2 regions of the Streptomyces sp. NPDC085946 genome follow, and region 1 is predicted to be linked to the other one. Evidence: predicted binding sites of a transcription regulator. Region 1 holds the regulator's gene; the other holds the start of a gene.

What was found. Region 1 encodes HrcA, which represses chaperone genes, less so after heat shock. Its sites were predicted from a motif close to TTNGCACTCNGNNNNNCNGAGTGCNAA; they were not measured.
Region 2: the regulator HrcA is predicted to act here: its motif matches at 9,046-9,072, upstream of groES (co-chaperone GroES).

Annotation. Positions count from the first base shown of each region.
Region 1 is NZ_JBITSF010000001.1:442,395-453,230, forward strand. Features, by position in the region: gene lepA (translation elongation factor 4) at 1-903, shown strand, start outside; gene ACIF8T_RS01910 (AMP-dependent synthetase/ligase) at 1,154-3,028, shown strand; gene ACIF8T_RS01915 (SpoIIE family protein phosphatase) at 3,537-5,438, shown strand; gene hemW (radical SAM family heme chaperone HemW) at 5,840-7,072, shown strand; gene ACIF8T_RS01925 (DUF3097 domain-containing protein) at 7,073-7,879, opposite strand; gene ACIF8T_RS01930 (MBL fold metallo-hydrolase) at 7,911-8,642, opposite strand; gene hrcA (heat-inducible transcriptional repressor HrcA) at 8,822-9,838, shown strand; gene dnaJ (molecular chaperone DnaJ) at 9,838-10,836, shown strand, end outside.
Region 2 is NZ_JBITSF010000008.1:177,680-188,515, forward strand. Features, by position in the region: gene ACIF8T_RS18190 (hypothetical protein) at 21-578, opposite strand; gene ACIF8T_RS18195 (alpha/beta hydrolase) at 590-2,431, opposite strand; gene ACIF8T_RS18200 (hypothetical protein) at 2,441-2,905, opposite strand; gene ACIF8T_RS18205 (DUF397 domain-containing protein) at 3,181-3,387, opposite strand; gene ACIF8T_RS18210 (Scr1 family TA system antitoxin-like transcriptional regulator) at 3,384-4,232, opposite strand; gene ACIF8T_RS18215 (hypothetical protein) at 4,427-4,894, shown strand; gene ACIF8T_RS18220 (hypothetical protein) at 5,046-5,993, shown strand; gene ACIF8T_RS18225 (ATP-binding protein) at 6,180-6,767, shown strand; gene groL (chaperonin GroEL) at 6,837-8,462, opposite strand; gene groES (co-chaperone GroES) at 8,591-8,899, opposite strand; gene ACIF8T_RS18240 (polysaccharide deacetylase family protein) at 9,356-10,084, opposite strand; gene ACIF8T_RS18245 (polysaccharide deacetylase family protein) at 10,081-10,836, opposite strand, start outside.

The DNA of each region.
Region 1 (10,836 bases):
GACTACCCCGAGCTGCGCGAGGCCCTGGACAAGCTCCAGCTCAACGACGCCGCGCTGGTCTACGAGCCGGAGACCTCCGCCGCGCTCGGCTTCGGCTTCCGCGTCGGCTTCCTCGGCCTGCTGCACCTGGACGTGATCCGGGAGCGGCTGGAGCGCGAGTTCGGCCTGGACCTGATCGCCACCGCCCCCAACGTGGTCTACCGCGTGACCATGGAGGACGGCGAGGAGATCACGGTCACCAACCCCAGCGAGTTCCCCGAGGGGAAGATCGCGGAGGTGCACGAGCCGGTGGTGCGGGCGACGATCCTCGCGCCCACCGAGTTCATCGGCGCGATCATGGAGCTGTGCCAGACCCGGCGCGGCACCCTGCTCGGCATGGACTACCTCTCCGAGGACCGGGTCGAGATCCGCTACACCCTGCCGCTCGCGGAGATCGTCTTCGACTTCTTCGACCAGCTGAAGTCCAAGACCCGCGGCTACGCCTCCCTCGACTACGAGCCCACCGGCGAGCAGTCCAGCTCCCTGGTCAAGGTCGACATCCTGCTGCACGGCGACAAGGTGGACGCCTTCTCGGCGATCACCCACAAGGACCAGGCGTACGCGTACGGCGTCCGGCTCGTCGCCAAGCTGAAGGAGCTGATCCCGCGGCAGAACTTCGAGGTGCCGGTCCAGGCCGCCATCGGCTCCCGGGTGATCGCCCGCGAGACCATCCGCGCCATCCGCAAGGACGTCCTCGCCAAGTGCTACGGCGGTGACATCTCCCGCAAGCGCAAGCTGCTGGAGAAGCAGAAGGAAGGCAAGAAGCGGATGAAGATGGTGGGATCCGTGGAGGTTCCGCAGGAGGCCTTCATCGCGGTCCTGTCCAGCGATGACAGCGCGGGATCGGGCAAGGCCAAGAAGTAGCCGCCGATTACCGTGGGTTACAGCCCGAACCGGGTGGAACAGGGGCCCGTCGCGCGAAAGCGCGGCGGGCCCCTGTGCGTCCACCGGGTGCCTCTCTGTAGGAAGTGACAGGCCGCGAAGTCTTACGCGGTGGCCGGTCGGGCCTTACTCTGATCCCTGCTCGATAGTTACTCGCGAGTTAAACAACGGCGCGCGAGTGAACCCAGCCGCACCTGAGCCAGCCGCACCGTCGCGGGCCCCGGAGGATGTCGTGAGCGACACACAGCAACTGATCGAGAACCGTCCGCCCTCCGTGGCGGCCCTCTTCCTGGAGCGCGTGGCGGCCACGCCGGACGCCGAGGCCTACCGCTACCCCGTGCCGTCCGCCTCCGGCGAGGGGCCGGACGACTGGAAGGGACTGAGCTGGGCGCAGACCGCCGAGCGCGTCCACGCCATCGCGGCCGGCCTGATCGAACTGGGCGTGCAGCCGGAGGAGCGGGTGGCGCTGGCCGCCGCGACCCGGGTCGAGTGGATCCTCGCCGACCTGGGCATCCTGTGCGCGGGCGCCGCCACGACCACGATCTACCCGCAGACCAACGCCGAGGAGTCGGCGTTCATCCTCTCGGACTCCGAGAGCAAGGTGCTCATCGCGGAGAACGCCGAGCAGCTGGCCAAGGCCGAGGAGAAGCGGGCCGAGCTGCCCGGCCTCACCCACGTCGTGGTGATCGACGCGGCCGGCGTGGAGACCGGCGACCGGGTCCTCTCCCTCGACGAACTGGAGAGCCGGGGCGCGGCCCGGCTGGAGAAGGACCCCGAGCTCATCAAGGAGCGGGTCGGCGCGATCACCAAGGACCAGCTGGCCACCCTCATCTACACCTCCGGCACCACCGGCCGCCCCAAGGGCGTGCGCCTGCCGCACGACAACTGGGCGTACATGGCGAAGGCGATCGCCGCGACCGGGCTGGTCAGCGCCGAGGACGTGCAGTACCTGTGGCTGCCGCTCGCCCACGTCTTCGGCAAGGTGCTGACCTCCGGCCAGATCGAGGTCGGGCACGTCACCGCCGTCGACGGCCGGGTCGACAAGATCATCGAGAACCTGCCGGTGGTGCGGCCGACGTACATGGCGGCCGTGCCGCGCATCTTCGAGAAGGTCTACAACGGGGTCGCGACCAAGGCGAAGGCCGGCGGCGGCGCCAAGTACAAGATCTTCCAGTGGGCCGCCGAGGTCGCCCGCGAGTACGCCAAGGTCACCCAGGACAACTTCCGCCGCACCGGCACCGCGAGCGCCCCCTTCGGCCTGTCGGCCAAGCACAAGGTCGCCGACACGCTGGTGTACGCCAAGATCCGCGAGGCCTTCGGCGGCAACCTGCGCGCCTGCGTGTCGGGCAGCGCCGCCCTCGCGCCCGAGATCGGCTACTTCTTCGCCGGCGCCGGCATCCACATCCTGGAGGGCTACGGCCTCACCGAGTCCTCCGCCGCCTCCTTCGTCAACCCGGGCGAGGCGTACCGCACCGGCACCGTCGGCAAGCCGCTGCCCGGCACCGAGGTGCGCATCGCGGACGACGGTGAGATCCTGCTGCGCGGCCCCGGCATCATGGAGGGCTACCACAAGCTGCCCGAGAAGACCGCCGAGGTCCTGGAGGCGGACGGCTGGTTCCACACCGGCGACATCGGCGAGCTCTCGCCCGACGGCTACCTGCGGATCACCGACCGCAAGAAGGACCTGATCAAGACGTCCGGCGGCAAGTACATCGCGCCGGCCGAGGTCGAGGGCCAGTTCAAGGCGATCTGCCCGTACGTCTCCAACATCCTCGTGCACGGCGCCGACCGGAACTTCTGCACCGCCCTGATCGCCCTCGACGAGGTGGCGATCACCGGCTGGGCGGAGGAGAACGGCCTGGGCGGCAAGCCGTACGCGGACATCGTCGCCGCGCCGGTCACGGTCGAGATGGTCGACGGGTACGTGAAGCAGCTCAACGAGGGACTGCAGCGCTGGCAGACCATCAAGAAGTTCCGGCTGCTGCCGCGCGACCTCGACGTCGAGCACGGCGAGATCACGCCCAGCCTGAAGCTGAAGCGGCCCGTCGTCGAGCGGGAGTACAAGCACCTGATCGACGAGATGTACGAGGGGACGCGCGAGGCGTGACGAGCGGCCGGGGGACCGCCGGCCGGCCGCGGGGCACCGTGGCCGGCCGACGGTCCCCCGGCCCGTTCCTGGGGGAGGCCCGGCCGGGGGTAGCGGCGGGGACACGCACGGGTCACCTCGCCGGTGAGGGGCCGCGGCGGTGCGGTTCCTCCGGGGGCCGGGGACGCCCCGTGCCCGGGCCTGCCCGCCGAGGCGTCTCGGGGCCGGGGCGCGGGCCCCGGTCCGCGACCCGGCCGTGGGCCGCGGGGGATCCGGCCGTGATCCCGTGTCCGCCGGCCGCCGCCCCCGCGGAGCCGCCGCCCCGGACCGGGGCCGTCGCGGCGCGGAGCGGACGCGGCCCGGATGCCCGAATGTGACCGTCTCCGGGCGCGTCCTCGACCACGCGGGGAGCACGGTTCTCACTCATGGCGGCCCACTTCGGTAACTCGGTGCTCACGGACGGGTCCGGTCTGTCACCCTGTCGGCATCGACTGAGGCGTATTCGTCCGAACTGCCCGGGGAGCTGTCCATGGGGGCCATTCCGACGCAACGGGAGACACTCGTGCGTGCTTGCGGGGTGCCGGCGCACGCGTCGGAGGAGTCCGCCCCGCCGCACACCCGGGCGCACGCCACCCTGCCCGGCAGCTCCGTCGCCCCCGGCTCGGCCCGCGCCCTGGTGCGCACGGCGCTCGCCGACTGGAGCGCCCTCGGCCTGCCCGGCACCGAGCACGTCACCGACCGCCTCGCCGCGGACGCCCTGCTGGTCGTCAGCGAACTCGTCACCAACGCCGTGGTCCACGCCGGCACCGAGGTCGAGCTGACCTGCCGGCTGGAGGAGAGCGGCGTGCTGATCGTCGAGGTCTGCGACCACCACCCCTCGCGCGCCCCGCGCGGCGGCGAGCCGGAGACGGCGTACGAGACACCGGAGTACGGGCGCGGCCTGCGGCTCGTCGCGACGCTCGCGGAGGCCTGGGGGGTGACGTACCGCACGGGGTCCAAGACGGTGTGGGCGCGGCTGGCCGCGACGGACGCCACGGCCGGCGAGGAGATCGAGGCCTACGCCGAGGAGGAGCACGCCCTGGAGCGCGGGCTCCTGGTCGCCGGGATGCTCGCCCCCGAGCCCCCGCGGGCCGAGGGCGACCGCGACTGGCTGGGCCGCGGCGCCCTGTCCTTCCTCGCCGAGGCCTCCGACCTGCTCGCCGGGCAGCTCGACGAGGACCTGGTCGCCGCCCTCGCCGGGCAGCTCATCGTGCCGCGGCTGGCGGACTGGTGCGCGGTGTGGCTGGAGGACGAGGCCACCGGCCGCGGCGGATGGGCCGGCGGGGCGGGCCCGGCCCGCGTGTGGCACGGCAGCGAGAACCGGATCGAGGAGCTGCGGCGGGCCCTGGAGAAGGACCCGCCGCACCCGCACGACCCGTTGCGGTCCGGGCCCGCCGCCTACCCCTGGCCGGCCGGACCGCTGGGCGGGTCCGGCGCGGCGCTCGCCTACCGGCTGGTCGCCGGCGGGCGGCCGCTGGGCACCCTGGTCATCGGGCGGGCCGGCATCGCCCGCTTCCCCGACGAGATCACCGGGCTGGTGGAGGACCTCGGCCGCCGGGTGGCGCTCGCCATCGGCGCGGCCCGCCAGTACGCCCGGCAGGCCACCATCAGCGCCGTCCTGCAGCGCGGGCTGCTGCCCGGGGCGGTCGCCGCGATCCCCGGGGTGCGCAGCGCCCTGGTCTACGAGCCGTGCGACAAGGGCGGTCCGAGCGGCGACTTCTACGACGTGTTCCCGGCCGGCGACGGCCGCTGGTGCTTCGCCCTCGGCGACGTCCAGGGCAAGGGGCCGGAGGCCGCCGTGGTCATCGGCCTCGCCCGGCCCTGGCTGCGGCTGCTGGCCCGCGAGGGCTACCGGGTCGCCGACGTCCTGGACCGCCTCAACCAGCTCCTCCTCGACGACGCGACCGAGGCCGCCGACGCCGCCGCCCGGGCGCTGGTGGCCGCGGGCGCCCGGCCCACCGTCCCCGGGGACGGCCCGCAGACCCGTTTCCTCTCCCTCCTGTACGGCGAGCTGGTCCCCCACGAGGGCGGGGTCCGCTGCACCCTCGCCTCCGCCGGGCACCCGCTGCCGCTGCTCCTCGGCCCGGACGGCACGGTCCGCACGGCGGCCGGGCCGCAGACCCTCCTCGGGGTCGTCGAGGACGCCACCTACACCAGCGAGACCTTCGAGCTGGCCTCCGGCGACACGCTGCTGTGCGTCACGGACGGCGTGACCGAGCGGCGCAGCGGCTCGCGCCAGTTCGACGACGAGGACGGGCTGGCGACGGCGCTCGCCGGGTGCGCGGGGCTGGAGGCGGAGCCGATAGCGGAGCGGATCAAGCGGCTCGTGCACGAGTTCGGGGCGCGGCCGCCGGCGGACGACCTGGCACTGCTGGTGCTCCAGGCGGAGTGACGGGGGGCTCCCGCCCGCTTCCCGGGCGGGAGCCCCCGCGCCGGTTCCGGCGCGCGCCGGCGCGCCGCGCGCATCGCTCGGGCCGGTGCGCCGCGCGTGTCACCGGCGGCGGCCAGGGCACCGGGCGTGCCACCGCGGGCCGGCGCGCCGCGGGGAGCGCCCCGCCCCGGTGTGCCGCGCGTGTCACCGTGGGCCGGTGCGCCGCGGGAAGCGCTCCGCCCCGGTGCGTCAGGCGGGGCGACCCGCCCCGGTGCTCCCGGCGGAGTGCCGCCGCGGCGTGTCAGGCGGGGTGACTCTCCCCGGTGCGCCAGGCGGGGTGCCCCGCCCCGGTGCGCCAGGCGGAGCGACCCTCCCCGGTGCTCCCGGCGGAGTGCCGCCGCGGGTGCTGGACAATGGAAGGCATGCCTTCCGCACTCCCCGACGGCGAGCCCGTCCCCGCCGACGGTGCGCTGCCCGCGTCCGCGCTCGCCGGGGCCGCCGACCGCCCCCTCGGGTTCTACCTGCACGTCCCCTACTGCGCGACCCGCTGCGGCTACTGCGACTTCAACACCTACACCGCGACCGAGCTGCGCGGCACCGGCGGGGTGCTCGCCTCCCGCGACAACTACGCCGAGACGCTGATCGAGGAGGTCCGCCTGGCCCGCAAGGTCCTCGGCGACGATCCGCGCGAGGTCCGCACGGTGTTCGTCGGCGGCGGCACCCCGACCCTGCTGGCCGCGGACGACCTGGTCCGGATGCTGGGCGCGGTCCGCGACGAGTTCGGGCTGGCCGCCGACGCCGAGGTCACCACGGAGGCGAACCCGGAGTCGGTCGACCCGGCGTACCTCGCGGCCCTGCGGGAGGGCGGCTTCAACCGGATCTCCTTCGGCATGCAGAGCGCCCGGCAGCACGTGCTGAGGGTCCTGGACCGCACGCACACGCCCGGACGCCCGGAGGCGTGCGTCGCGGAGGCCCGCGCCGCGGGCTTCGCGCACGTCAACCTCGACCTGATCTACGGCACCCCGGGCGAGTCCGACGACGACTGGCGAGCCTCCCTGGAGGCGGCCCTCGGCGCCGGACCCGACCACGTCTCGGCGTACGCCCTGATCGTCGAGGAGGGCACCGGGCTGGCCCGCCGCATCCGCCGGGGCGAGATCCCGATGACCGACGACGACGTGCACGCCGACCGCTACCTGATCGCCGAGGAGACCCTGTCGGCGGCGGGCTTCGACTGGTACGAGGTGTCGAACTGGGCCACCTCCGAGGCCGGCCGCTGCCTGCACAACGAGCTGTACTGGCGGGGCGCCGACTGGTGGGGCGCGGGCCCCGGGGCGCACAGCCACGTCGGCGGGGTGCGCTGGTGGAACGTCAAGCACCCCGGCGCGTACGCGGCGGCGCTGGCGGCGGGCCGGTCACCGGGCGCGGGCCGCGAGGTCCTGTCCGAGGAGGACCGCCGGGTGGAGCGGATCCTGCTGGAGCTGCGGCTGCGCGAGGGCGTGCCGCTGGCGCTGCTGCGCGAGGACGGTCTCGCCGCCTCCCGCCGGGCGCTGGCGGACGGCCTGCTCCAGGACGGGCCGTACGGGGCGGGGCGGGCCGTGCTGACGCTGCGGGGGCGGCTGCTGGCGGACGCGGTGGTCAGGGACCTGGTGGACTGATCAGGCCGGCGGAGCCGTCACGAAGTCGATCAGCTCCTCCACCCGGCCCAGCAGCTCCGGCTCCAGGTCCTTGTACGACCGCACCCGGCCCAGGATCGCCTGCCAGGCGGCCCCGGTGTTCTCCGGCCAGCCCAGCGCGCGGCACACCCCCGTCTTCCAGTCCTGGCCGCGCGGCACCCGCGGCCAGGCCGCGATGCCCAGGGACGACGGTTTCACCGCCTCCCAGACGTCGACGAACGGGTGGCCCACCACCAGCGCGTGCTCGCTCGTCACCGCCCGGGCGATGCGCCACTCCTTCGTGCCCGGCACGAGGTGGTCCACGAGGACGCCGAGCCGGGCGTCGGGGCCCGGCCCGAACTCCTCGACGACGGACGGCAGGTCGTCGACGCCCTCCAGGTACTCCACGACCACCCCCTCGAGGCGCAGGTCGTCGCCCCACACCTTCTCGACCAGCTCGGCGTCGTGCCGGCCCTCCACGTAGATCCGCCCGGCCCGCGCCACGCGCGCGCGTGCCTGCGGGACGGCCACCGAGCCGGAGGCGGTGCGGGCGGGACGGGCCGGTCCCGGGGACGGCCGCACGAGGGTCACCGCGCGGCCCTCCAGGAGGAAGCCGCGCGGCTCCAGCGGGAAGACCCGGTGCTTGCCGAAGCGGTCCTCCAGGGTGACCGTGCCCGCCTCGCAGCGGATCACCGCGCCGCAGAAGCCGCTCCCCGCCTCCTCCACCACCAGGCCCGGTTCGGCCGGCACCTCGGGGACGGGCTTCGGCTTCTTCCACGGAGGGGTCAGGTCCGGAGAGTACTGGCGCATTCGGATGACGATAGGAGAAGCCCGGCCGCGATCACGGAGACACGCCGAACCGCTCGGCCAGCGCGTCCCGTTGCGCCCGGACGAACGCCGCGTCCACCACCGCTCCGTGACCGGGCACGTACAGCGCGTCCTCGCCGCCCAGTGCCAGCAGGCGGTCCAGGGCCGCCGGCCACCGCGACGGCACGGCGTCCGGGCCCGCCTGCGGCTCGCCGGACTCCTCGACCAGGTCGCCGCAGAAGACGACCTCCGGGGTGCCCGGCACCAGCACGGCCAGGTCGTGCGCGGTGTGCCCCGGCCCCACGTTCGCCAGCAGGACCTGCCGGCCGGCGCCCAGGTCGAGGGTCCACTCGCCGGAGACCAGGTGGCGGGGCGCGGTCAACGCGTCGACGGCCTCCTCGGCCCGGCGCGCCTCCATTCCGTGCCGCACCGCGTCCGCGCGCAGCTCCTCGCGGTCCCGCGTGCGCGTGAACACCCCGTCCACGCCCACCGCCCCGTACACCTCCGCGCCCGCGAACGCCGCCGAGCCGAGGACGTGGTCGAAGTGGGGGTGGGTCAGCGCGAGATGCGTCACACGGTGACCGGCCAGCCGCTCCGCCTGGACGCGCAGCCGCGCCCCCTCCGCCAGGCCGGACCCCGCGTCGATCAGCAGCGCCGCGCCCCCGCCCACGACCAGCCCTGCCGTGCAGTCCCACACCGGCAGCCGGCACCGCCCCACCCCGGCCGCGACCCGCTCCCATCCCAGCTCTTCCCAAGTCACCGTCATACGGCGACGCTAGCGGGCACGGGCCCCGTGGGCAGGGCCGCGCGGCCCCGGCCTTGCCCGTGCCGTACCCCACAGCCGTACACTGGGCCGGGGAGGTCTGGCACTCCCACGCGCCGAGTGCCAGGCAGTGTCAGGCGGAGGCAGGACACCAGGCGGACGACTTCTGGAGGTGTGCGCGGATGCTCAGTGAACGCAGGCTTCAGGTGCTGCGCGCCATCGTCCAGGACTACGTCGGCACCGAGGAGCCCGTCGGCTCGAAGGCGCTCACCGAGCGGCACAACCTGGGGGTCTCCCCGGCCACCGTGCGCAACGACATGGCGGCCCTGGAGGAGGAGGGGTACATCGCCCAGCCGCACACCAGCGCCGGGCGGATCCCCACCGACAAGGGCTACCGCCTGTTCGTCGACAAGCTGGCCGGTGTCAAGCCGATGACCGCGCCCGAGCGGCGGGCCATCCAGAACTTCCTCGAGGGCGCCGTCGACCTGGACGACGTGGTGGCCCGCACGGTGCGGCTGCTCGCGCAGCTGACCCGGCAGGTCGCCGTGGTGCAGTACCCGTCGCTGACGCGGTCGACCGTGCGGCACGTGGAACTGCTGTCGCTGGCCCCCGCGCGGGTGATGCTGGTGCTGATCACGGACACCGGACGGGTGGAGCAGCGGGTGGTCGACTGCCCGGCGCCGTTCGGCGAGACGTCGCTGGCGGACCTGCGCGCGCGGCTCAACAGCCGGGTCGCGGGCCGCCGGTTCACGGACGTGCCCACGCTGGTGGAGGACCTGCCGGACGCGTTCGAGGTCGAGGACCGCGGTACGGTCTCGACGGTGCTCTCCACCCTGCTGGAGACGCTGGTCGAGGAGAACGAGGAGCGGCTGATGATCGGCGGCACCGCCAATCTGACCCGCTTCGGGCACGACTTCCCCCTCACGATCCGGCCGGTGCTGGAGGCGCTGGAGGAGCAGGTCGTGCTCCTCAAGCTGCTCGGCGAGGCCAAGGATCCGGGCGTGACCGTCCGCATCGGTCACGAGAACGCCCACGAAGGACTCAACTCCACGTCCGTCGTGTCGGTCGGCTACGGTTCGGGCGGCGAGGCAGTCGCCAAGCTCGGCGTGGTCGGACCGACCCGCATGGACTACCCGGGAACGATGGGAGCGGTACGCGCAGTGGCACGGTACGTCGGACAGATCCTGGCGGAGTCGTAGTGGCCACGGACTACTACGCCGTACTCGGCGTGCGCCGCGACGCGTCGCAGGAAGAGATCAAGAAGGCCTTCCGGCGGCTCGCGCGCGAGCTGCACCCGGACGTCAACCCCGATCCGAAGACCCAGGAGCGGTTCAAGGAGATCAACGCCGCCTACGAGGTGCTGTCGGACCCGCAGAAGAAGCAGGTCTACGACCTCGGCGGCGACCCGCTCTCGCAGTCCGGCGGCGCCGGCGCGGGCGGCTTCGGGGCCGGCGGCTTCGGGAACTTCTCCGACATCATGGACGCGTTCTTCGGCACGGCGTCGCAGCGCGGTCCGCGCTCGCGCACCCGCCGCGGCCAGGACGCGATGATCCGCATCGAGGTCGAGCTCGACGAGGCCGCCTTCGGCACCACGAAGGACCTCCAGGTCGACACGGCCGTCGTCTGCACCACCTGCAGCGGTGAGGGCGCGGCGCCCGGCACCACCGCCCAGACGTGCGACATGTGCCGCGGCCGCGGCGAGGTCTCCCAGGTCACCCGGTCCTTCCTCGGCCAGGTCATGACCTCGCGCCCCTGCCCGCAGTGCCAGGGCTTCGGCACCGTCGTGCCGACGCCGTGCCCCGAGTGCGCGGGCGACGGCCGGGTCCGCTCCCGCCGCACGCTCACCGTGAAGATCCCCGCCGGTGTCGACAACGGCACGCGCATCCAGCTCGCCGGCGAGGGCGAGGTCGGGCCCGGCGGCGGTCCCGCCGGCGACCTGTACGTCGAGATCCACGAGCTGCCGCACCCGACCTTCCAGCGGCGCGGCGACGACCTGCACTGCACGGTGACCCTGCCCATGACGGCGGCGGCCCTCGGCACCAAGGTGCCGCTGGAGACGCTCGACGGCATGGAGGAGGTCGACATCCGGCCCGGCACCCAGTCCGGGCAGTCGATCCCGCTGCACGGCCGGGGCGTGACCCACCTGCGCGGCGGCGGCCGCGGCGACCTCATCGTCCACGTCGAGGTGCAGACCCCC
Region 2 (10,836 bases), on a different contig from region 1:
CGCGACGCGCGGCCCTTTGGTCACGTCCCGTTCGGCGAGGAAGAAGGGAGGGGATCATCGGAGGACCAGAAGTCCGAATGGACATTTGGTGCGGGAACCTCCTGCTGTGAATAGTCGGGACCAGCGGGCGGACTGCTCGGGGCGGACACTTCGGATTCCTCCACGCAAGGCGTGGTCACACTGAAGTGGGCTTGACCATGAGCGCCGATGAGCACTTGCAGCTGGAACCCGTCCTGAGTCTTGAAATTGGCCGCCAGCCCGTTCGCGCTGACGTCGATCAGTTCGTATCCCCGGCTCTTCCAGTAGCGCTCCACCACTCCGAGGAATGCCGCACGCCGCTGCTCCGAGATGATCGTCATGACCGTCCGGTCGCGGTCCACGTAGCACTCGGCCGGCGTGGTGTATGCGGGTGTCCACTGGACGGCGGGCTTGATGGCCGCGAACGTTCCGTCGAGGATGGCGTCCGCGCGATCGGCCGCCTCTTGCATGTTCATTTTCGAGCCCTGGTGGTCGGAGGAAGATTCGGATTCGGCCGGCCCGCATCCGGCGAGCAGCAGGACCAGCGCGGCGGCCGCCACCACCCTGTTCCTCATCGCGGCTTCTCCCTCGACACGAAACCGGGTTCGCCGGCGACGATTGCGGCGATATTCCTCGCTGACACCTGGTCTTTCCCTCGTTCCGGGTTGAAGTAATTCGAATGCGCATCGATCGTCAGATCGGAATTCCAGACTTCCGGCACAGAAACGAGCGTCGGACCTGGCATCGTTTTGAATCTGTTGGCCCCGAACTCCGCGCTGGCCGGATCCTTGCCGAACCACAGGTCGTTGTTGTCGGAGTCGCTCACGCTACCACCGGCGGTAGCGCCGATCAGCGCTCCGGCCGGGCCGCCCGCGATGGCCCCGACGCCACCGCCCAGGAGTGCGCCGCCATTTTCCTTCGGGGACGGAAGCTTGGTCACGACGTCGTTCTCTGCGGATCCCACCCACACGTGATCCTTGCCGACGCCCAGATCGCTTGCTCTGTCCACACCGACACCTGGACTGCCGACCAGGATGATGTCGTCGACACCGGGAATACCGCCGGCCTGTTTCGCGGCGGTCCCCACCGTCAGCGAGCCATACGAATGGCCGATCGCTGTAATGTGCGGGTCGGCGCTCTCATTGGTGGCGGCGATACCGCTCATGAAGCTGTTGTAGGCCGGGGCCCCGTGCTCGGCGTTGCTCGTCAGTGCGACACTGGAGCCGGAAAACAGCTCTAGGGGTTTCATCTGCGGCGCGTCGTACCCGAGCCAGACGATCGAGGCCGTGGAGGGATCCATCTTCCGGCCCAGCTCGGCGGTGTAGAAAGCGCGGTTCACAGTGCCGTCGGCGAATTCCTCGTCGAGCTTCGTGTCAAGACCGGGCACATATGCCGAGACGTTCTTGGACGTGTCCGGATCACCGAAGGAGATGATCGCCCGACCATTTCCCTCGTCGCCGACACCGAGGAGGTACATCGGCGGGACACTGACCTTGCTCAACCTCTCCTGGATGGCCTTGAGGCCGCCCAGCTTGGTCTGGGAATCCTCGTCGCTCTTCCCTTCCAGGGACGCGATGAGCAGGGGAAGATTTTCACGGTTCACCTCATCCCTAACCATGGCCGGAATACCGTCCAGGTTACCGATGACCTCCGGGAAAGCCCTCTTGTACTCGTCACGCTCCTCGTCGCTGAGACTGTCCCACCATTCCTTGCGGTCGGCGGGCGACTTGTCCAGCGGGATGTTGTCCCGTAGGTACGCACTCGCGGCCGAGCCGACGGCGCCGGCATCGGACGCCACATCCGCCCATGTCCTGGTGTCGACGGTCAGCCCCGGGGCCGCCTTCAGCTCCCCCAGCGCCTTGCTGTACCGCTCGTCGATCTCCGTGGCCTCCCGCACGGCGTGGGCGACGCGGTCGGCGATGTCCTGGGCTTTGGCGCGGTGGGGGTTGGGGCTGTGCAGGCCGGAGGTGTCCGGGCCGAGGCCGGGAGCGTACAGACCGGTGTTGCCCTTGATCGTCCCGCCGGGGATCTCGTCACCGGTCAGCGCGTTCTCGCCACCGGCGGGGTACCCGACGCCGCCGTCCGCGTCCACGGTGTACGACAGGCCCTTCGCGTCCTCCAGTGCTTCGAGCAGGCGGCGCCTCGGGGCGGTGATCTCGGACGAGAAACCGTTGAGCGCTCCGCTGATCAGGCCGCATTCCACCTGGGTGTAGTGGAAGTTCTCCGACAGCTTGTGGAGTTGCTTGAGCGCCGCATCCGCTGCCTCACCCTCGTTGGCCTTCTCCATGGCCCTGGTGATCTGCTTGTCGATACGGTCCCTGGCCGCGTCGGCCATGCCACTGAGTGCGCGGTACCCGTCCGCCGCTTCCGCGTATGAGGACGGGTCGATGCTCTTGAGGGTCTTGAGGTCCACGCTTCCGGATCACCGGCCCTTGCCCGAGCCGCCGGCGGCGGACGCCTGATCGGAGTGGACCCTCAGCCCGGCGATCGCGTCCCTGATGGCCTGGTCGGTTCTCAGCTGGTCGTTCCCCGCCTTCTCCAGCACGCCGGCCAGTCCGTCGCACAGCCCGCTGATGTCCTTCACGCGGCGCACCCAGGAGTCGTACGCCTTCTTCTGGGCCGCCGCGGTCAGACAGCCGGGACTCCCGCCGAGTCCTGTCTGGCCGTCCTCCAGCTTCGTCAGCGCCTTGCCGATGTCGTCCCGCAAGCCGGCGACACCCTCGCCGGCGGCGGACCACGCCTTCTTGTCGGACCTCAGCCTGCCGTGAGCTCCGCCGCCGCCCGGGCCGGTACTCCCCTGGCCGGCGGGCAGTTGGTTGAGCTGCATCCGTGCGCGGTGCCGTTCGACCGCCGCGCTCTTGAGTTGCTCCCACTCCTCCCACGCCACGCGTGGTTCTCCTTCTCCGTGCTCGTGCCGCCGAGTCGTCGTGCCCGTGCGACCGCAACGTCACGCCGACGGAGAAGCACGCTACGGCTGGTGCACCGCCCGCCCCATCCGTTTCGGTCATCATGATCACTGAGTATCCGTACTCAGATGCCGGTGACGGCCGGAAGCGGAGTACCGGTGAGGCGGCACGCCGGACCCCGGGCCGCTGCCGTCCTCCGGGCATGAGGGAGGGGCGGCGGGGAGCACGATCGGCCCTCCGCCGCCCCTCGTTCGTCTCAGCTGCGTGCGGCCATCCGCACGAACGCCGTCCACTGGGCAGACGGCACGTTGAGGATCGCCACGTCCGGGCGCTTGGAGTCGCGGACCAGTACGGCCGTACCGGCGTCCGCGACCTCGACGCAATCTCCGCCGTTGCCCGCGCTGTAGCTGCTCTTGAACCAGCGCAGTTCGCCAGCGGCAGGCGCGGGGCTGCCTGTCTTCATAGCTCTCCCAACAGCTTCTCGATGAAGGCCAGCGACTCCCTGGGAGTCAACGCCTGTGCCGAGAGGACTCTGTACGTCGCCTCCAGCGGACCGACCTTCTTCGGGTCCGAGTACAGGGCACTTGTGTCCTGCACCTCCATGTAGGCCATCCTGCGCTGATCGGAGAGATGGATCAATGTGAAGGGTCCGGCCAGTCCTGCGTGCTCGTCGCACCGCGTCGGCATGACCTGCATCTCCACATTGCGTTCGTGCCCGTACGACAGCAGCTGTTCCAGTTGGCCCCGCAGTACCTCCGGGCCTCCGAGAGGGCGCCGCAGCACATGTTCCTCGATGACGAAGCTCAGCAACGGAGCAGGCCGACGCGCGAACAGCTTCCGGCGCTCCATCCGCGCCGCCACACCCTGCTCGATCGTCTCCTCGTCCAGCAGCGGGCGCCACATGCGGAAGACCGCGCGTGCGTACTCCTCCGTCTGCAAGATCCCCTTGACCACGTGGTCGGAGTAGGAGTGCAGCTCGACCGCCTCGGGCTCCAACTGCGCGTACCGCCGGAAGAACCCCGGATACCGCGCCTTCGCCACCTCCCCCTTCATGGCCACCAGCACCCCCCGCGCCCCCACCTCCCGGTCCACCGCGTCCACCAGTTCCGGCCGGGGGATCCGCCGCCCCTGCTCCACCGCCGCGATCTGCGCCTCGCCGTAGCCGACCCGCTCGCCCAACTGCGCCTGGGTCAGCCCCGCGACTTCCCGCAGCAGCTTCATCTGCCGCCCGAAGCAGCGCAGGAACTCCCCGTTCGAGTCCGCCCCCGCGCCGTCCACGCCCGCACCCGAGTCCGCTCCCGACTCCATCGCACTCGTCCCCTCGGCACATCCGTCCACCGGTCACCCGCGCTCGCACCGTAGGACAGGCGGACGTCAACCATGCCCGCCGCGGGACAAGTTGCGGCTTACGGGTGAACCGCCTCGCGGCAGCCGACCCACCGCACCGGCCTACCATTCCGGCAAGGACCGTCCTCCGGCATCGGAATCCCGAAGGGGTGTTCGTGGCACGGCTTGTCCGGCAGCGGCGCGTGGACGCGTACGTGGGTCATCACGCGTTCGGGTTGCAGGAGTCCGACGACGCGGACCTGCCGGTCCCGTTCCCCGACGACTTCGACCACAGCGCCTTCCTCGGCACCCATCCCGGTCATCTGGACATCACCAGCGGCGGTCACACGCACACCGCCACGGTCACCGTCGAGGTGTGGGACGGGCCGCCGCCGCAGGAGGACCCGGCGGAGTGGGACGAGCAGGCCGAGGCCGACTTCGAGTCGACGAGCGGTCAGGTCGCCGTGTGGTCCCTGCACACGGGCCGGGCGGACGACGTGATCGTGCTGGGAGAATCCGGCGGTTCGCGGCGGGTCCGGGTCGGTTGCGCGGGCCGGGCCGAGGCCGCCGCCCTGTCGGAGGGCGAGGGCACCGGTCACGGGGTGGAGCGCTACCTCATCCGGTTCTGGCCGGCCCACACATAAGGAGTGAGCGCACCGAGAGGCAGGCCCCGGCCTCTTTACTCAACGCGCACGCGCGCGCACTTTCCGTGCGGTACCGTCACAGCAAATCGGCCCCCGCGACGGCTGCAACCGTCCGCGAGGGCCTGGACCACCAGTGGAAAGCGACTCCACCGTGATTTACCGGCACCATATCGCGCCCCCGCGCGCCTTCACGCAGTTCTCCCACGAGCTCATCCGGCATCCCCGGTTGTCCTCCGACGCCGTGCGGCTGCTGACCTGGCAGCTCTCCCTCCCGGAGGGGGCGCGCGAATCGTTGTCGCGCACCGCCGAGCGCGCCCGCATCGGGGCGTGCGCCTTCACGCGGGCCAAGCGGCAGCTCAAGGAGGAGGGCTTCGTACACGAGCGGCGGGTCCAGGGGCCCGGCGGTCACTGGATCACCCAACAGCTCGTCTCCAATGTCCCGTTGAGCGCCGCCGAGGCCGCCAAGCTCCTCGGCCGGATGCCCGTGCACGTACCCGGCACCCCCGCATCACCCCAGCTCGCACCGGGTGCCCGCGTTCCGGCCGTCGGCGCTCCGACCCCTCCGCCCACCGACGGTCATCCAGAGAAAGACCCCGGAGGAAACACCTCCCACCGTCCCGCCGAGCCGGACGCCGCCGTCACCGCCCCGGAGACAGCCGAGGTCACCGAAGCCGCCCGCGCCCTCGTCGCCGCCCTCCCCCGCCTCTCCCCGGACCTCCGCCGCGTCCCCCTAGGCATGCACGACGAGCTGGCCCGGCTGGTCTCCCGCTGGCTCGCGGCGGGCCACACCCCCGCCGCCGTCCGCACCCACGTCCTGCGCGGCCTCCCCGACGACGGCACCCCGGTCCACCGCCCCGGCGGCCTGCTGCGCTACCTGCTCCGCGAGGTCCCGCCCGTGTCCGGCACGGACGGCACCGCCGTCACGCCCGCTCCCGACCGGCCCGGCCCTGTCCGCCCGCCCGGCCGGCTGGCCGCCCTGCGGGAGTGCGAGGGCGACCACGTCCAGGCGACCCTCTTCCGGCCGGCCGGCGACGAGACGCTGTGCCGCCGCTGCCTCGGCTCCCCGGCGCCCGTACGGGACCCGGCCCTCTGTCCCTGATCCGGGTGACGGACGACGACGGGGTGCGCCGGCTGTCGGCGTGACCGCATCCGCGCCGCCGCGGTGAGGGGACGGCAGGCGCTCGCCCCGACAGGCCCGACACCGCCTGTCCGGCACCCCGACAGAGCGCCGCCGTGGGGGTGTCGTGCCTGGTGAACGGCGGTTGCGGCGCGGGATCTTCGGGGCATGACCACTTCCCCCCGCCGGGAGCGACGGGCCTCGCTCCCGCTTCCCCTCGCCGATCAGACGGTGTTCTCGTTCCGCTTCACCTCCTCGCCGCGCGGCGCCCGGCTCGCCCGCCGGCTCGCCTCCTGCCAGATGGACGCCTGGGGCTGGCACCACGGCACTCCCGCGCACGACGCCGTGGAGCTGATCGCCGCCGAGCTGGCGAACAACGCCGTGACCCACGGGCGGGTGCCGGGCCGGGACGCCGAGCTGCGGCTGACGGCCGACCGCGGCGGCAGGCTCGTACGGGTGGAGGTGAGCGACACCCGCGGGGAGCTCGGGCCGCACGCGGGGAGCGGCGACCCGGAGGCGGACGGGGGCCGGGGCCTGCTGTTGGTGACCGCGCTCGCCGACGCCTGGGGAGTCGGCGAACGGGCCGGCGGGCCGGGCAAGACGGTGTGGGCCGTGGTCGGCGTCCCGGCGGGCGGCGCGCCCCTCGACGGAGTGGCCCCGGCGCGGAGGGCGGGTTCCCGCGGGACGTACGCCGACGACGACGCCGGTCCGGCCGGAGCGGAGGCCGGGCGGTCCCCGGTGCGCAAGGGCAGGTGACGCTGTCCGGTCCGGACAGGGCGAAGCCCCGGTCCCTGCGGGGACCGGGGCTTCGCGGGAGCGGTTCGCTCAGTGGGCGTGGCCGTGGCCGTGGCCCGCGGCGGCCGGCTCCTCCTCCTCCTTCTTCTCGACGACCAGGGTCTCGGTCGTCAGAAGCAGGGAGGCGATGGAGGCGGCGTTCTCCAGGGCGGAGCGGGTGACCTTGACCGGATCGATGACGCCGGCCTTGACCAGGTCGCCGTACTCGCCGGTGGCGGCGTTGTAGCCGTTGCCCTTCTCCAGCTCGGCGACCTTGGAGACGATGACGTAGCCCTCCAGGCCGGCGTTCTCGGCGATCCAGCGCAGCGGCTCGACGGCGGCCTTGCGGACCACGGAGACACCGGTGGCCTCGTCGCCGGTCTTGTCGAGGTTGCCCTCCAGGACCTTGACGGCGTGGACGAGCGCGGAGCCACCACCGGAGACGATGCCCTCCTCGACCGCGGCGCGGGTCGCGGAGATGGCGTCCTCCAGACGGTGCTTCTTCTCCTTCAGCTCCACCTCGGTGGCGGCGCCGACCTTGATCACGCACACGCCGCCGGCCAGCTTCGCGAGGCGCTCCTGGAGCTTCTCGCGGTCCCAGTCGGAGTCGGTGTTCTCGATCTCGGCCTTGATCTGCGCGACGCGGCCCTGCACGTCCTCGGAGTTGCCGGCGCCGTCGACGATGGTGGTGTCGTCCTTGGTGACGGTGACGCGGCGGGCGGTGCCGAGCACGTCCAGGCCGACCTGGTCGAGCTTGAGGCCGACCTCCTCGGAGATGACCGTGGCGCCGGTGAGGACCGCCATGTCCTGCAGCATCGCCTTGCGGCGGTCGCCGAAGCCGGGGGCCTTCACGGCGGTGGCGTTGAAGGTGCCGCGGATCTTGTTCACGACGAGGGTGGAGAGGGCCTCGCCCTCGACGTCCTCGGCGATGATCAGCAGCGGCTTGGAGGAGTTCGCCTGGATGATCTTCTCCAGCAGCGGCAGGAGGTCCGCGATGGCGGAGATCTTGCCCTGGTGGATGAGGATGTACGGCTCGTCGAGGACGGCCTCCATGCGCTCCTGGTCCGTCACGAAGTACGGGGACAGGTAGCCCTTGTCGAAGGCCATGCCCTCGGTGAAGTCCAGCTCCAGACCGAAGGTGTTGGACTCCTCGACGGTGATGACACCGTCCTTGCCGACCTTGTCCATCGCCTCGGCGATGAGCTCGCCGACCTGGCTGTCCTGGGCGGACAGCGCGGCGACGGCGGCGATGTCGGACTTCTCGTCGATCGGGCGGGCCGAGGCGAGCAGGTCGTCCGAGACGGCCTTGACCGCGGCGTCGATGCCCTTCTTGAGCAGGGCCGGGGAGGCGCCGGCGGCGACGTTCTTCAGGCCCTCGCGCACCAGCGCCTGGGCCAGCACGGTCGCGGTGGTCGTACCGTCACCCGCGATGTCGTTGGTCTTGGTCGCCACCTCCTTGACCAGCTGCGCGCCGAGGTTCTCGTACGGGTCCTCGATCTCGACCTCGCGGGCGATCGTGACACCGTCGTTGGTGATGGTGGGGGCGCCGAACTTCTTGTCGATGACGACGTTGCGGCCCTTGGGGCCGATCGTCACCTTGACCGTGTCGGCAAGCTTGTTGACGCCGCGCTCGAGGGCGCGACGGGCGTCCTCGTCGAACTTCAGGATCTTCGCCATGGCAGCGGGAGCCCTCTCGGAAAGTCAGGGGGTAAAGAAACTGCGCCCCGGGCGCCCGGCTTCTTAGGGGTCGCGGGGGGCCAGGGGCGCAGCTGGAAGCAAAAGTGCCTCGGGTGAAGCCGGGTGAACTACTTCTCGATGATCGCGAGGACGTCGCGGGCCGAGAGGACGAGGTACTCCTCGCCGTTGTACTTCACCTCGGTGCCGCCGTACTTGCTGTAGAGCACGACGTCACCGACGGAAACGTCGAGCGGAAGGCGGTTGCCGTCCTCGAAGCGGCCCGGGCCCACGGCCAGGACGACGCCCTCCTGGGGCTTCTCCTTGGCGGTGTCCGGGATGACCAGGCCAGAGGCCGTGGTCTGCTCGGCGTCCAGCGGCTGGACCACGATGCGGTCCTCGAGCGGCTTGATGGCAACCTTGGAGCTGGCGGTCGTCACGATCCGACCTCCCCCTTCGGAGATCTCACGGGGTTAACTGTCTGAGGTGGCGACCAGGTCGATCCGTCGTCGCGGGTGCCGGACCTGCCCGTCGCGTTGTTGGCACTCTCCAGGGGGGAGTGCCAGACCTGAGACTATGACCGCGATTAGCACTCGGTCAAGCGGAGTGCCAATTACCGACGGCGCGTCGGCCTCCGGGGCCCGGCCGGGCGGGGTGCGGGGACGGGCGGCGCGGGTGCGCGGCGCCCCGGTCCGCGCGCCGGGGTCATGCATGCCCGGCTGTCGCGGCGGCATGCGCGGCGGCTCCTGAGGACCCCGCGGGACGGACCGGAAGGGCCGCGCGCGAGGTGACGGGCCGGTGCGGCGGGACGGGGCGGGGCCCGGCCGGGCGGCCGCCGGGCGCGGGGAAGGGCCGGTCCTGCAGATGACGTCCGCCAGGTGGTCCTACAGGTGGTCCTACAGGTGGTCCTCCAGGCGTCCCACCCGCAGGCCCCGTGCCTCGATCTCGCGCAGCAGGCGCCGGGTCCGTTCCACCAGGGGCAGGCCCGTCGTGCCGGCGTCCGGGTCGACGGCCACGATGTCGCCGGGGCCCAGCCGGTGCTCGCCCCGGGTGTAGAGCAGGGCGCCGTCCCCGCCCACCGACACCCGCCACAGCACGACCGCCGCGATGCCGCAGTCCGCGGCGGCGCGCAGGGTCGTCGTGTCGTACACGCCGTGGGGCGGGCGCAGCAGGCGGGGGCGGACGCCGAAGCGGGCCCGGAGCTTGTCCTGCTGGCCGCAGATCTCGGCGCGCTGGCCGGCGTACGGCAGGCCGCGCAGGGCGGGGTGGTCGAGGGTGTGGTTCTGGAGGCCGGCGCCGACCGCGCGCAGGCGCGCGAAGTGGCCGTAGGCGGGTCCCACGACGCGGTCCGTGAGGAACAGGCTGACCGGCAGCCGCCGGGCCCGCACCAGGTCGACGAAGCGCGGGTCGCGCTCGGCGTCGTCGTCGTACGTCAGGAACACCACCCGGTCGCGGGTCGCGACGCGGTCGACGACGGGCGGCAGGCCGGGGCGCGCCTGCCGCCCGGGGGTCCCGGCGGCCTGCTGCCCGGCGCGCGCCCGGCCGTCCGACCGCGCCGGGCCGGCGCAGCCGCCGAGCAGGACGGCGGCGGCCAGCGCCGCGGCGGCCCAGCCGCGCGGCCTCACAGGTAGTCCTCCAGCCGCGCCACCGCGTAGCCCTTGGCGGTGACCTTGTCGAGGAAGCGGCGGATCATGTCGGGCATCGTGCCCGCCCAGTCGGCCCGGCCGCGGAAGTGGCTGAGGACGATGTCCCCGGGGTGCAGGTCGCGGTCCCACTCGCGGTACTCCCAGCGGTCGACGAAGACCTCCTCGCTCCACAGGGGGGCGTACGCGATGCCGCAGGACTTCGCGGCGCGCAGGGTGTCCCGGTTGTAGTTGCCGAAGGGCGGGCGGAACAGGACGGGGCGTGTGCCGTAGCGCTCCTCGATGACGTCCTGCATGCCGCAGATCTCCTGCCGCTGGCGGGCGTACGACAGCGCGGGCAGGTAGGGGTGGTGCAGCGTGTGGTTGTGCAGGCCCACTCCCCCGTCCCGCATCCGCCGGAAGTAGCCGTAGTCCTCTTTGATCAGGTAGTCGCTGAGGAAGGCGGTGTACGGGATCCGCAGGTCGCTCATCATGCGCAGGAACGCCGGGTCCTTCTCGGCGCCGTCGTCGATGGTGAGGAAGACGACCCGGTCCTCGGTCGGGACGGTGGTGAAGACCGGGGGCAGGCCCAGCTCCCGGTGGCCGTCGACCTCGAAGCCCTCCCGGGTGGTGATCCGCGGCTTGCGCGCGGGAGGCGCCGGGGTCGGCAGCGGGACCTCCCGCAGCCCCCAGCGCCGGGCGGCGGCCACCCGGGCGGCGTGGGCCGAGCGCAGCTTCGTGGCGTAGGAGTCCAG